DNA from 2 places in the Colwellia sp. MB02u-9 genome. Region 1 is predicted to be linked to the other one. Evidence: predicted binding sites of a transcription regulator. Region 1 holds the regulator's gene; the other holds the start of a gene.

Region 1 (6,100 bases):
TTGACCATTCTCACTGATAAAGCGAGCAACATAACGAATTCCACAGGCTTTTGCCTGTGCTTGCTGTAAGCGCAATAAAAACAACTCATCAAGCTCAGACGTTCGTTGAAGAAACGCCTCTAAGCTAATATCACGTAATGATTCTGGCACTAAATTCTGACAGTCAATATCAGCTAACGACAATTCAAAACCTGCGGCACGCGCTAAGATTAATAATTTACGCTGTACGTCTCGCCCTGATAAATCTTCTCGCGGATCCGGCTCAGTCAACCCTTGCGTTAAGGCATTCGACAACAGCGCAGAAAATGGCGTTGTGCCATCGTAAAATTGAAATAGCCAGGATAAAGTGCCCGAGAATATACCCGAAATTTCCGTTATTTTATCACCGCTATTCATCAACTCCTTAATGCTTGAGTTAATAGGCAAACCAGCACCAACTGTGGTATTACCCAACCATAAGCTATTATTTTTTTCTGCTGTTTTAAGCAATTGCTGATAATTTTCAGTACTTGAAGATGCCGCCCACTTGTTCGCACCAATAACATGAATGCCACGGGCAAAAAACTCTTCATACAACTGACTAAAGTCTTCGCTGGGTGTGATATCAACAACAATCAACTCGTCATAAGGGTGATTAGTCAGCCAAGTTAACAGTTGCTCACTGTCATACGGCTGCGCTTGTTGTTGATAATGTAACAAAGCATTAGCGACATCTATGCCATCGGTATTTATTAAGGCTTTACTTGCCCCCACTAAAGCGACTAAGTGCACATTGTCTAAGCCTGAAACACGCGCTATTTGCTTTGGTAACATGGTTAAAAATCGTTGGCCAATATTACCTAATCCAGCGACAACAAGGGCAATATTTTTCGCGTCTTTGGTCATATCCGCATGGACATTATTGAGTATTTCACTCGAGCATGGCTCAGGTAAAACCGCAATATAACTGTGTTCATTAAAGGCATGCAAAAAATGTAAGCATTGTTGATGCTTAAGCGCTCTTTTAAACCTAGCGCGCATGTCGCCTTGTTTCGCGACACTATGGCCAACAATGGCAATAATCGCTACTGGCCTAAAGGTTACTTCGGTGTCATGACTGGCTAACCATTGGCTAAGCGCTTTTTGTTGGGCCTGCGTGACGACTAGGTAACCTTCGTCAAGATTGTAACAAATCGGTGAAAATTCACTTACCGCTAATTCGCCAGACTTAGCTAAAAAGCTGCTTGATTTCGCTAATATTAAATCGTTTAAACTGGTGACTGAAAGTTCTTGTTTTGCTATTTGGCCAAACTTGCCTATTTCAGTACCGCTAACCTCAGGTGCAAAACTACTGGCAACATGTAAATGGGTATTATGGTTGGTTAATGGCTGTAAGGTTTTGGCATGTAATACTGGGTTACCCAAACGGCCCAGTTCATTGGCAACCGCATTAGGTAAACGGTGTAATTTTCTCGCTAAAGGTACAAGCCTTGGGTCAGCACTATAAATACCATCAACGTCAGTCCAAAGCGTTACATTGCCCGCGCCTGATAGTGCCGCCATTATGGTTGCTGAGTAATCACTACCATTGCGCCCTAACGTGCAGGCTTGTTGCTGTTGATTACGCGCAATATAACCGGTAACGATCACCAGTTGGTCTTGTTGTTGAAGCGGTAAAAAGTTTTCTTGGCTCACGCTATAGTCAATAGCACAATTTTTTTCATCTTTTAGTAAAAGAAAGTCTCTGGCATCCAACATATAACTTGGACACACACTTTCACTCAATACCGCAGATAACAAGCGCGCTGACCAAACCTCACCAAAGGCCAATAAGTCATTTTGATAACTCAATGGCTCACTAAGGGGAGCACTTAGCGGATCACTCAGTAAATGTTCTGTTATTTGTGCAACATCTTGCTTGAGTAAACTTTTCAGTCTGGCGGCACTACTGGCATTTAACAGTTCATCAATTAACTGAGCTTGCGTCGCATCAAGGGCAGTAATAGTTACCCGTAAATGCTCACGTAAGGTGTTTAGGTCATTACTCGTGCTCACTTGCTCAGTGTTCAGCGAAGTTATTTCCTGAAGCTCAACCGCGAGTTGATAAAGAGTAAATAATGCATCTGTGGTATTGCCATTAGCAGATACCACAATAATGTCATTGAGCTGGCAATGCTGACGAATAATATCCACCACACGTTCAACGCAAGCACTGGTAGCTAAACTACTACCACCAAATTTATGGACATTACAGGCAACTTTTGCCAAGTGATTTTTTGCAGAGCTAAGCGTTACCGCTGTATTTGAACCGATCATTTTACTACCACAGGTATGACAACCTTGTCATACCGCCTTTAAATTATTGATATATAACACGCAGCCAAAGTACATTGATAACTATGGATAACTATGGATAACCACTTTAAGCTTGGCTGGCATCGAGCGCCTGAGATAGGTCGGCCAGTATATCGTCAATATCTTCAATACCAACAGAAAGTCGCACTAATGACTGGGTAATACCGGCGGTAAGTTGTGCTTCAATTTCCATCCCCGCATGGGTCATGGTTGAGGGATGACAGATCAAACTTTCAACACCACCAAGTGATTGTGCCAAGGTGAAAAGTTCAAGTTTATCAAACAGTATTTTAACCGCTTCAACGCCACCTTTAAGCTCAAAACTCATCATAGCGCCAAAATCATACTGCTGTTTTTTAGCTAATTCATGTTGCGGATGGCTAGCTAAACCCGGAAAATAAACCTGTTGAATAGCCGAATGCTGTTGCAAAAATTTTGCCACAGCATTGGCATTAATTTGATGCTGCTTCATCCGTATGGGCAAAGTTTTTAAGCCACGCAAAGCTAAAAAGCTATCAAAAGCTGAACCCGTAATACCAATGCAGTTTGCCCACCAAGCTAGTTTTTCACCTAAGGCTTGTTCTTTGGTGACTAGCACACCGCCAACCACGTCGCTATGACCATTAATGTATTTGGTGGTAGAGTGAAAAACAATATCAGCACCCAATAGCAAGGGTTGTTGCAATACCGGCGACATAAAGGTGTTATCAACCGCCACTAATGCGCCAACTTGATGGGCTTGTTTGGTAATGGCAGCAATATCAACTAAGCGTAACAATGGATTACTCGGTGATTCAACTAAGACTAATTTAGGTTTTGTTGCTAAGGCTTGCGCCAAGGCTTGTTGATCGTTTTGATCAACCACCACGAGCGTAAACTGCCCCCGCTTGGCAAGATGGGTAAATAATCGAAAACTTCCGCCATAGCAATCATGCGGAATAACAACCGTGTCTTGTGTATCAAGTAATTGGCAAATAAGATGCACCGCTGACATGCCGGTATTTGTCACTATGCCAACGGCACCCTGCTCTAAATCTGTAATAGCTTGGGCAAACGTAGCGCGAGTTGGATTGCCGGTGCGTGAATAGTCAAACTGACGCTTGTCATTAAAACCTTTCAGTGCATAGGTGCTTGAAAGGTGAAGAGCTGGAATAACAGCGCCATGGTGTTGGTCGCTATTAATACCTGCTCGAACAGCGGTAGTGGCAATTTTTTTCTCGCTCATGTGTACTCCGGTAAAAATATTTTCTGTATAGATGTTTGGACGTCTATCAATCTAAATGGTTTAAGTTCTTGGGTCAAGTACTTTAGACTTCTAAACTTCTACACATTCGTTATTGACTCAGGCCCCACAACCAGTAAAATCAAGTAGTAAGAATAAATTTATCATAAACTGGCCTACCAAACAGGTTTAACATCGATAAGTTTATCTCAATTAATTAGCATAGAGGAATATTCATGGCAGAGTGGAATGGCGAGTATATTAACCCATACGCCGAACACGGGAAGAAAAGTGAACAAGTCAAAAAGATCACCGTGTCTATCCCTTTACGTGTGTTAAAAGTGCTCACTGATGAACGTACACGTCGCCAAGTGAATAACTTGCGTCATGCCACCAACAGTGAATTGTTATGTGAAGCGTTTTTACATGCTTTTACTGGCCAACCATTACCTGATGATAGTGACTTGGCTAAAGACAACACACAAAAATTACCCGCGAGTGTTCGTCGGGCTTTGGAAGCAAAAGGCATAACTGACTTTAGTGAACACGAAGCGGAATTAGAAGATTAAAACGAGTAGCACAACAATTAGTACAACAAGCAAATAAACAAGGCGCTGATTAGCGCCTTTTTTATTGCTGAAAAATAGGGGTGATTAGCAAGAGTTGCTTTGAAATATATAGCGAAATACCGCCTGTAGTATGCCGCTACATATCAAAAAATAATTATTTCTGTTCATCAGCGCTATTTGAATATTCTTCAAACTGGAACGATATTGCTTTAGTTTGCATTAAAGTGACTTTTAAAGTCAGCGTCGTTCAAATAAAATAACATTATGCCCGTCACCCATATGGCCAGCATCCAGCTTTACATAATTTTGATTTACTAAGCCTTAATTTTTCATAGTGTCCACACATTAAAAAGCTTAATAACTGAAACTTTAATATCATCGAATTTAACTAAGCAGCTACATTAACTCATGACTGACGGCTGATAACTGATAGCTGATAGCTATAAATCTAGCCAGTCGCATCATTTAACTGCAATAAATCCCATTTTGTCCCATATAAATCTTTAAACACGACAACCGTGCCATATTCTTCCACGCGCGGCTCTTCGTTAAACTCGACACCTTGGCTTTTCATCTGTTGATAGTCGCGCCAAAAGTCATTGGTTTGCAGAAATAAAAATACTCGTCCGCCCGCTTGATTGCCCACTGATTGGCTTTGCGCGTCGTTACTGGCTTTAGCAAGCAGTATGTTGGTGCCATTTGAATTCGGTGGTGATATTTGCACCCAACGTTTTCCGCCGCCTAAGTCAGTATCTTCAATCAGCTGAAAGTTTAATTTTTTGCTATAGAATGCAATCGCATCATCATAGTCTTCAACCACGAGGGCAATATTGGCTATGCTTTGTTTGATCGTTTTGGTCATGCTTTGTTCTCTATTCATTTTCACTACTCATCGTCCAAGTCATGCTATTTTAACGTATTTTTCTTCCGTAATGCACTTTGCATGATGTAATTAAAAAAACCTCACCTAGAGATCTTTTTTCACAATCACTAGCCACTAGCTAAAAAATTAATTACTTTGAAAAGAATTTAGTTTGCTTAACAACCTTAATTTCCGGCATATTATCAACGGCAACAGTCAGTGTCACTGACGTAATTTTTTGGCTGATGTTTTCCGGGGGCATCGTTAAATGTACAGGTACACTGGCGATTTCACCCGCTTTTATCATCACCTTACCGTCAACACTTAAACTTACTACTTTTTCCAATACTGTGATCTTAAATTGGCGATCAACTTTTGATTTATTAGTAATTTTCAATAAGTAACTATTCGTCACCTTATCTTGAAAGTCGAGCTGAAATAATGTGCCACGATCCCGCAAAATAGAAAATTCAATTGGCACCCGCACTTGAATAGTAAAAATCATAAACGCCATGGCTAATACCGACATAACAGCATAGCCAATAATTTTCGGCCGTAGTAATTTAACCTTTTTACCTTCTAGTGCATTTTCACTGGTATAACTAATTAAGCCCTTAGCATAATTAAATTTACTCATGGTTTGATCACAGGCATCAATGCAAGCACCGCAATTAATACATTCGTATTGCAAGCCGTTACGAATATCAATACCCACTGGGCACACTTCCACACAAAGGTTACAGTCTACACAATCACCTAAACCTAGGTCTTTTGGCTGCTGGTGACGTTTACGAGCACCGCGGCTTTCACCACGCAATTTATCATAAGCAACCACTAGGGTATTCTTGTCGAACATGGCGGATTGAAAGCGTGAATACGGGCACATGTAAATACACATTTTTTCACGTAACCAACCGGCATTACCGTAGGTACAAACAGCAAAAAACAGCACCCAGAAAGTTGTCAGGCCATCCCACTGCCATTGTAGTAAATCAAGATACAGTGCGCGGGCCGGTAAAAAATAACTGATAAATGTTGTTGCGGTAAAAAATGCGATTAATCCCCAAATAAAGTGCTTGGCTGATTTTCTCGCTAAGGTCTCTAATGACAATG
Region 2 (6,100 bases), on a different contig from region 1:
TCATAGCGGCAGTATAAATTATTATGCTTGTTATCAAACCTTGGCAAACTTACTGTTTACCTTAAGTAACGACTATGGCATTAAAAACAGTATATTGGTTGCCAACGACAAGTTGGTCCGTGTCCGTTACAGCCAAGAAATGCACCAATGGCAAACAAAACAACAAATCATCTTTTATTACGATCCAAATCAGCATGTACTGCAAAATTCATTTTTTGATGCCAATATCAAAGCAAAGAAAATTACCTTAGTATTTTTAGCCTCTGGAGCTGATATCAGAGCCGAAGCGGCCAATTTCCATCAAGGGGTAAAAGTACTATTAGCACATTTTTCCCAGCAATTAGACTTACCCATAAACGGTATCCGCATGCGCGACCACCAACACCTTACTTACGATATTTTTGCTAAAAATAAAGGCTACAGAACTAGCCAAGCTCATAAATTTAGGCCGATAAAACAAAGGTATGCGAGTCAAGACGTTACATTAGCAGAAAATATGTCATCAATCACTTACGCCATAGTCGACTTAACCCTTGATCATAGGATTGCCGCGTTGGTTGATATAGATCCCGCAGCAACCGATCCCTATAATCCACTTTATACTTATTTAACCGACACTTTTTCATTGGTAGCAAAACATTTTAACTTAAATAATGGCGCACTTATCGCTAATGGTTTAGTGCCCATTGTTAGGCATAGTTTGCATGATTTAGTCTCGAAAGTTGGAGAATTGCAAATGTTAGGCTACAACCCAAAGCAAAGCCCCTGTGGTATTGTCAGTAGATGGCAAGCGCATGAATTGGTTGATAACGTGCAACTGATCTTTGTTGCTAATTGCCATAATGGCGAAGAACAAAACTATGCGAAATTTGTCAATCAAATAGAACAAGCCATGCATTTATTTGCCACAGAGCTGGAAATTCCAACTGAAAAAGAGCAATTAACCTTACGCTTTCATCAACACGTTGCCTATAACTTATCGCATAATAACTGATAGTTATAATACCTAGAGCTAACTAGAACCCGAGCTCTAGGTCACTTATTTACTGATAACCAGATTACTGTAAACATTCCATCATCAAAACTTAATAACATCACCACAGACCATACACAATATTCATACTCATATTTCATGTCGATTAAGCAGCATAGCCGCATAACATCAGGTCATGGCAATAGTTAACGATATATATAGTTAACTTGTGTGGAATGAACTCATGCTAAATCCCTCATAGCTGTCTGCCTGCCTAAAAACCATATCAACACTACTACTGACTCGGCTAATACCGACAATAGCTTAAACGAGAACTTAAAAAATAATTTAAACAACAAGAAATATAGACATCTAAACGGCTAAGTGTTACCTTCTGAAAATAAACATTATAGACGTCTACACGTCTTTGTATCTGACTGAAAATCTACTTTCAGTCAGCCTAAGCAAAATTTAACAAGGAAATGAACAGTGAGCATAGAAACAATTACTTTAGGCGCAGGCTGTTTTTGGTGCGTTGAGAATATTTTTAACCGAATTCAAGGTGTATTATCGGTAACCAGCGGTTATGCAGATGGCGATATTATCAATCCAAGCTATGAGCAAGTTTGTAGCGGCATCACTAATCACGCAGAGGTAGTACAAATAACGTTTAACCCATCGCAGTTAGCTATTGAGCAACTATTAACGGTTTTTTTTGCTATTCACGACGCAACAACACTTAACCGTCAAGGTGATGATATCGGTAGTCAATATCGCTCAACAATTTTATGTCACACCCCTGCACAGCAAGTGGTGGCGAAAACAAAAATTGCTCAATTGCATGCACAGCAATACGCTGAGCAAACGATAGTCACTGTCGTTAAAGCCGCCACTAATTTTTACAGTGCGGAAGACTATCATCAAGATTATGTCACCAACAACCCAGAAAATAAGTATTGTCAGCTAGTTGTAGCAAAAAAAATTCAAACATTTTTAAGCGAGTTTGCATACTTGTTAAAAAATGAAACTTATACCAATTTCATTAATTAGGTGGTCAACTTTATACGCAGGAAAAATGGCCAAATATAAGGCATTTATTTAATAACTAGTTGTGCTAATTATTAAATAAATAACGCAGTAGTTGGTTATTTTAACAAGTAAAAATGATCAGATAATTAGTGAGATTGGTATTAATCAATGTAGCAATATAACATCAAGTAATTTAACTCGCCTTGTCTGACAAATAATAAAAATTTGCTGATAAAAAACGCATAACAATTTACTTGCTATGCGTTGAGTAAAATCCAGTATAAGTTAGGCTAACTTAGTTTTGAATCCGCGCCTGATTAAGCTAACGACTTAATACATCAAGGTATAAAGCTTACGTCTATATTTACTCGCCAATGCGTCACCCTCAGGTAACGATTTAAGCACATCAAGCAGTAAATCTTTACTAGCGATGTCGGCACCATCTTTTTGCACTAACAAAAACAGCATCATCAGTGCATCGTCATGGCGATTAACTTGGCTATATTGCGCCGCCAATTTTTGTTGTAATTGGACATTATCAGCATCATTGGCTAACTGTTGTTCAAGTGCTTGAATTTCAGGAGAGTCTGCGGCTTGCGTCGCTAATTCTAATTTTGCCATTAATGATTGATAAGCACTGTCTTGATCGATCATTTTAATACTTTTGAGTAGTGCCTCTGCTTCAGTAACCTTACCGGTTTGAATATAAACATCTGATAGTACTAACTTAATATCAGCACGTTCATTATCAAGCTGATAGGCTTGAGTGATAATAGGAAATGCTTCCGACACTTTATTTTCTGCTAATAGTGTTTTCGCCTCGGCTAATAAAACATCTTGCTGTTTCGGTAAATATTTATCCAAGAACTCATTAATTGTTGCATCTGTTTGAGGTCCAGTTAGCCCGTCAAGTGGCTGACCATCTTGTACTAAAATTACTGTTGGTAAGCTTTGAATACCAAACTGCTGAGCAATTTGTCCCTGGCTTTCGCAATCGACTGTGGTAAACAAGAGCGTGTCGCTACAATTAGCTAATGCCATCGTCAACTTGTCGCGTAATGCAACACTTTCTGGAATTTGCTGAGCCCAAAAACTGACCAATACCAGTTTAGTTTTTGATTCTTCAATAATAACTTGTTGAAAGTTTTCTAAGTTGATCGCAAGAGAATTTGTCATCAATGCCGTTCCAATAATAAAGATATATGTTTTTAAATTGGGGCAAAGCATTAAAGATACAAGCAACTGGGCTAAATATTTATAACGACTCAACAAAGCGCAAGTCAAAGTCAAAAACAAGACAATTGAGGATTACAGCCTGATAACACAACTTTTAGCTCAGAACATGCGTTACAGGGTCAAAATGTTAGAGACTAAATGTTAGACACTAAATCTTAAAACACTAACCTTAGAACCCTAAGCCTTTAACGGCTAAGCTTTAAGGCTTCTATATGAGATTATTTATACTGCTGCACCCGCTATAATACCAACCGTTAAATAGCGTCAGCTTTGCTTTGCACATCCTGATCTAGTCTGTCTATTCACCTATAAAATAAACATAAAAAAACGGACATCAGCAAAGCTCATCTCCGTTTTAAATCACTGATGTAAACACTTAGACTTTTTGCAATAATGCTCGAGCAATGATCACTTTTTGAATTTCACTGGTGCCTTCATAGATTGATGTTACACGCACATCGCGCGCCATACGCTCCAGTGGATATTCTCTAATATAACCGGCTCCACCCATAAGCTGTAAGGCGTCATAACATGCTTTATTAGCCTTTTCAGCGGCAAACAACTTAGCCATTGAAGCTGCCATACCAAAGGGTTGACCTTGATCTTTAGTATAAGCTGCTTGCATTAAGAGTAATCGCGCAGCTTCCATCTCGGTATAACGTTCTGCTAACGTCCACTGTAAGCCTTGAAAGTTTGACAGTGATTGACCAAACTGTTTACGTTCAACAATATGAGCTTTAGCATAATCAAGTGCAGCAAGGCCAATACCTAAGGCTAATGACCCGATACCGATACGACCACCAGCCAACTCACCAACCGCAACACCAAAGCCTTTATTTTCAGCGCCCATCATGGCTGATGCTGGCACACGACAACGGTCAAAATGCACTTCATTGGTTGGTGACGCTTTTTGACCCATTTTTTCTTCCGATTTACCTATGGTCATACCAGCAGTACCGGCTTCAACAATAAAGCACGAAATACCCTTACCTTTTTTTGCTGCTGGGTCGGTAACGGCCCAAACCACAAACACATCAGCAAATGAGCCACTGGTAATATAAATTTTACTACCGCTAATAAGATAGTCATCGCCGTCTTTAACGGCTTGTGTTTTCATCCCAGCGGGATCTGAGCCTGCCGCTGCTTCACTTAAACAAAAGCCACCCGCACGATACTCACCACTGCAAATTTTTGGCAAGTATTTACTTTTTTGTTCATCGTTGCCTACCGCTTGAATTACTTCGGCGACCATATTAGTCACTGAAGTTGTCACCGCCGTTGATGCACAAGCGCGCGCTAATTCGGTAATCGCCAAACTAAAAGCAACACTACCTGCTTCAACGCCACCATATTCAGCTTTAATATTTAGGCCCATAAAACCGAGGGCATTGAGTTGCGCTAAATTTTTTAAAAATAAACTTTGATCTCTTGTTTCATCAAGCTGTGCGGCTACAGGTGCTAATTCACTATTGGCAAATTTTCGGGCCATATCTTGAATCATTATTTGTTCTTCAGTTAGAGACAAATCCATCAAACTTCTCACTTTTTTATTGGCTGAATATCTATCACTATATTAATCGCTAAAACTTATTAGCAACATTAAAAAGTACAATGGGCATTAGTACGACTGATAGTGATAAAGTAATACCAAAAGCGCTAGCAAACTACCCTTTTGGTATTTAAAAAATACATGTATATATGAAAAATGCGCTAAAGTGCATTTTCATAAGTTGAATATATTATAACCATTATCCGGCAACAAACCAAAGCAGACCAGCACCAAGCACTAAGCGATAAATCACAAATGGCATCATACCGAACTTACCCACTAAAATAAGAAAGTAGTGAATACAGGCATAAGCACTAACAAACGCTAACACACTGCCTAAGCCCATGGCTGACCAATCTACCGCGCCAGCTTCCAAAATTAACTTCAACGTTAAATAACTGCCCGCCATGGCAATGGCTGGAATCGACAATAAAAAAGAAAAACGCGCGGCATTTTCTCTGCTTAACCCTAACATCAGCCCGATAGTCATGGTAATACCAGAACGCGATGTGCCCGGTATTAACGCGATAGCCTGTGCCAAGCCGATTAACATGGCACCTTTAAAACCTAAATTTTCAATGCTTTTATTTTGTTTAGCTTTAATATCAGCAAAGCCAAGCAAAAAACCAAATAATAGTGTGGTGGCGGCAATAACAAGTGCACTGCGTAAATGCTCTTCAATAAAGTCTTTACCGAGTAAACCAAATAAACCGGCGGGGATGGTGGCAAAAATAATCCACCAAGCTAATTTACCATCAAAATTATTTCGCTCACCTTTTAAAGTGGCAAACCAAGCCACAGCCATGCAGCCCACTTCTTTTCGAAAATAAAGCACGACTGCCAGTAAACTGCCAACATGCACAGCAACGTCGAACGCTAAGCCTTGATCTTTCCAGCCGAAAACTACTGAGGGTAAGATTAAATGTGCTGAACTAGAAATAGGTAAAAATTCAGTTAAACCTTGAATTAACGCTAAAATAAAAACTTCAATTGTGCTCATTGGGGTTATATTTCCTTATTTTTTCTTATTTTTTTGGCCAAATAAAAGTCACTGTTTTTAACTTTTGTTGGCTTTTATCATATTGTTGCCATAACTCGTCATAGCACTGGCCAATAATCGGGTGGACCAAATGCCCTGCAACTTCAGCTAACGGGCATAATACAAAAGCATTTTTGCTAATTTCATCACGCGGTATTTGCGCTGGAGAATCAGCAATAATGTCATCATAAAGTAATAAATCTAAATCTAATGTTCGCGGACTAAATTTTTTGGCATCTTGGTTTCTACCGTGCGCAAACTCTATTTCGCGCAG

Evidence for each region. Region 1 encodes MetJ, which represses methionine synthesis genes. Its sites were predicted from a motif close to TAGACGTCTAGACGTCTA; they were not measured.
Region 2: the regulator MetJ is predicted to act here: its motif matches at 1,384-1,401, upstream of msrA (peptide-methionine (S)-S-oxide reductase MsrA).

The regions. Positions count from the first base shown of each region.
Region 1 is NZ_JACGVF010000070.1:150,726-156,825, reverse strand. It holds gene metL (bifunctional aspartate kinase/homoserine dehydrogenase II) at 1-2,295, opposite strand, end outside; gene metB (cystathionine gamma-synthase) at 2,402-3,559, opposite strand; gene metJ (met regulon transcriptional regulator MetJ) at 3,793-4,125, shown strand; gene H4J65_RS04275 (VOC family protein) at 4,574-4,987, opposite strand; gene ccoG (cytochrome c oxidase accessory protein CcoG) at 5,139-6,100, opposite strand, start outside.
Region 2 is NZ_JACGVF010000096.1:117,839-123,938, reverse strand. It holds gene H4J65_RS12920 (DUF3083 family protein) at 1-994, shown strand, start outside; gene msrA (peptide-methionine (S)-S-oxide reductase MsrA) at 1,463-2,023, shown strand; gene H4J65_RS12910 (tetratricopeptide repeat protein) at 2,333-3,178, opposite strand; gene H4J65_RS12905 (acyl-CoA dehydrogenase family protein) at 3,615-4,769, opposite strand; gene H4J65_RS12900 (undecaprenyl-diphosphate phosphatase) at 4,987-5,787, opposite strand; gene folK (2-amino-4-hydroxy-6-hydroxymethyldihydropteridine diphosphokinase) at 5,813-6,100, opposite strand, start outside.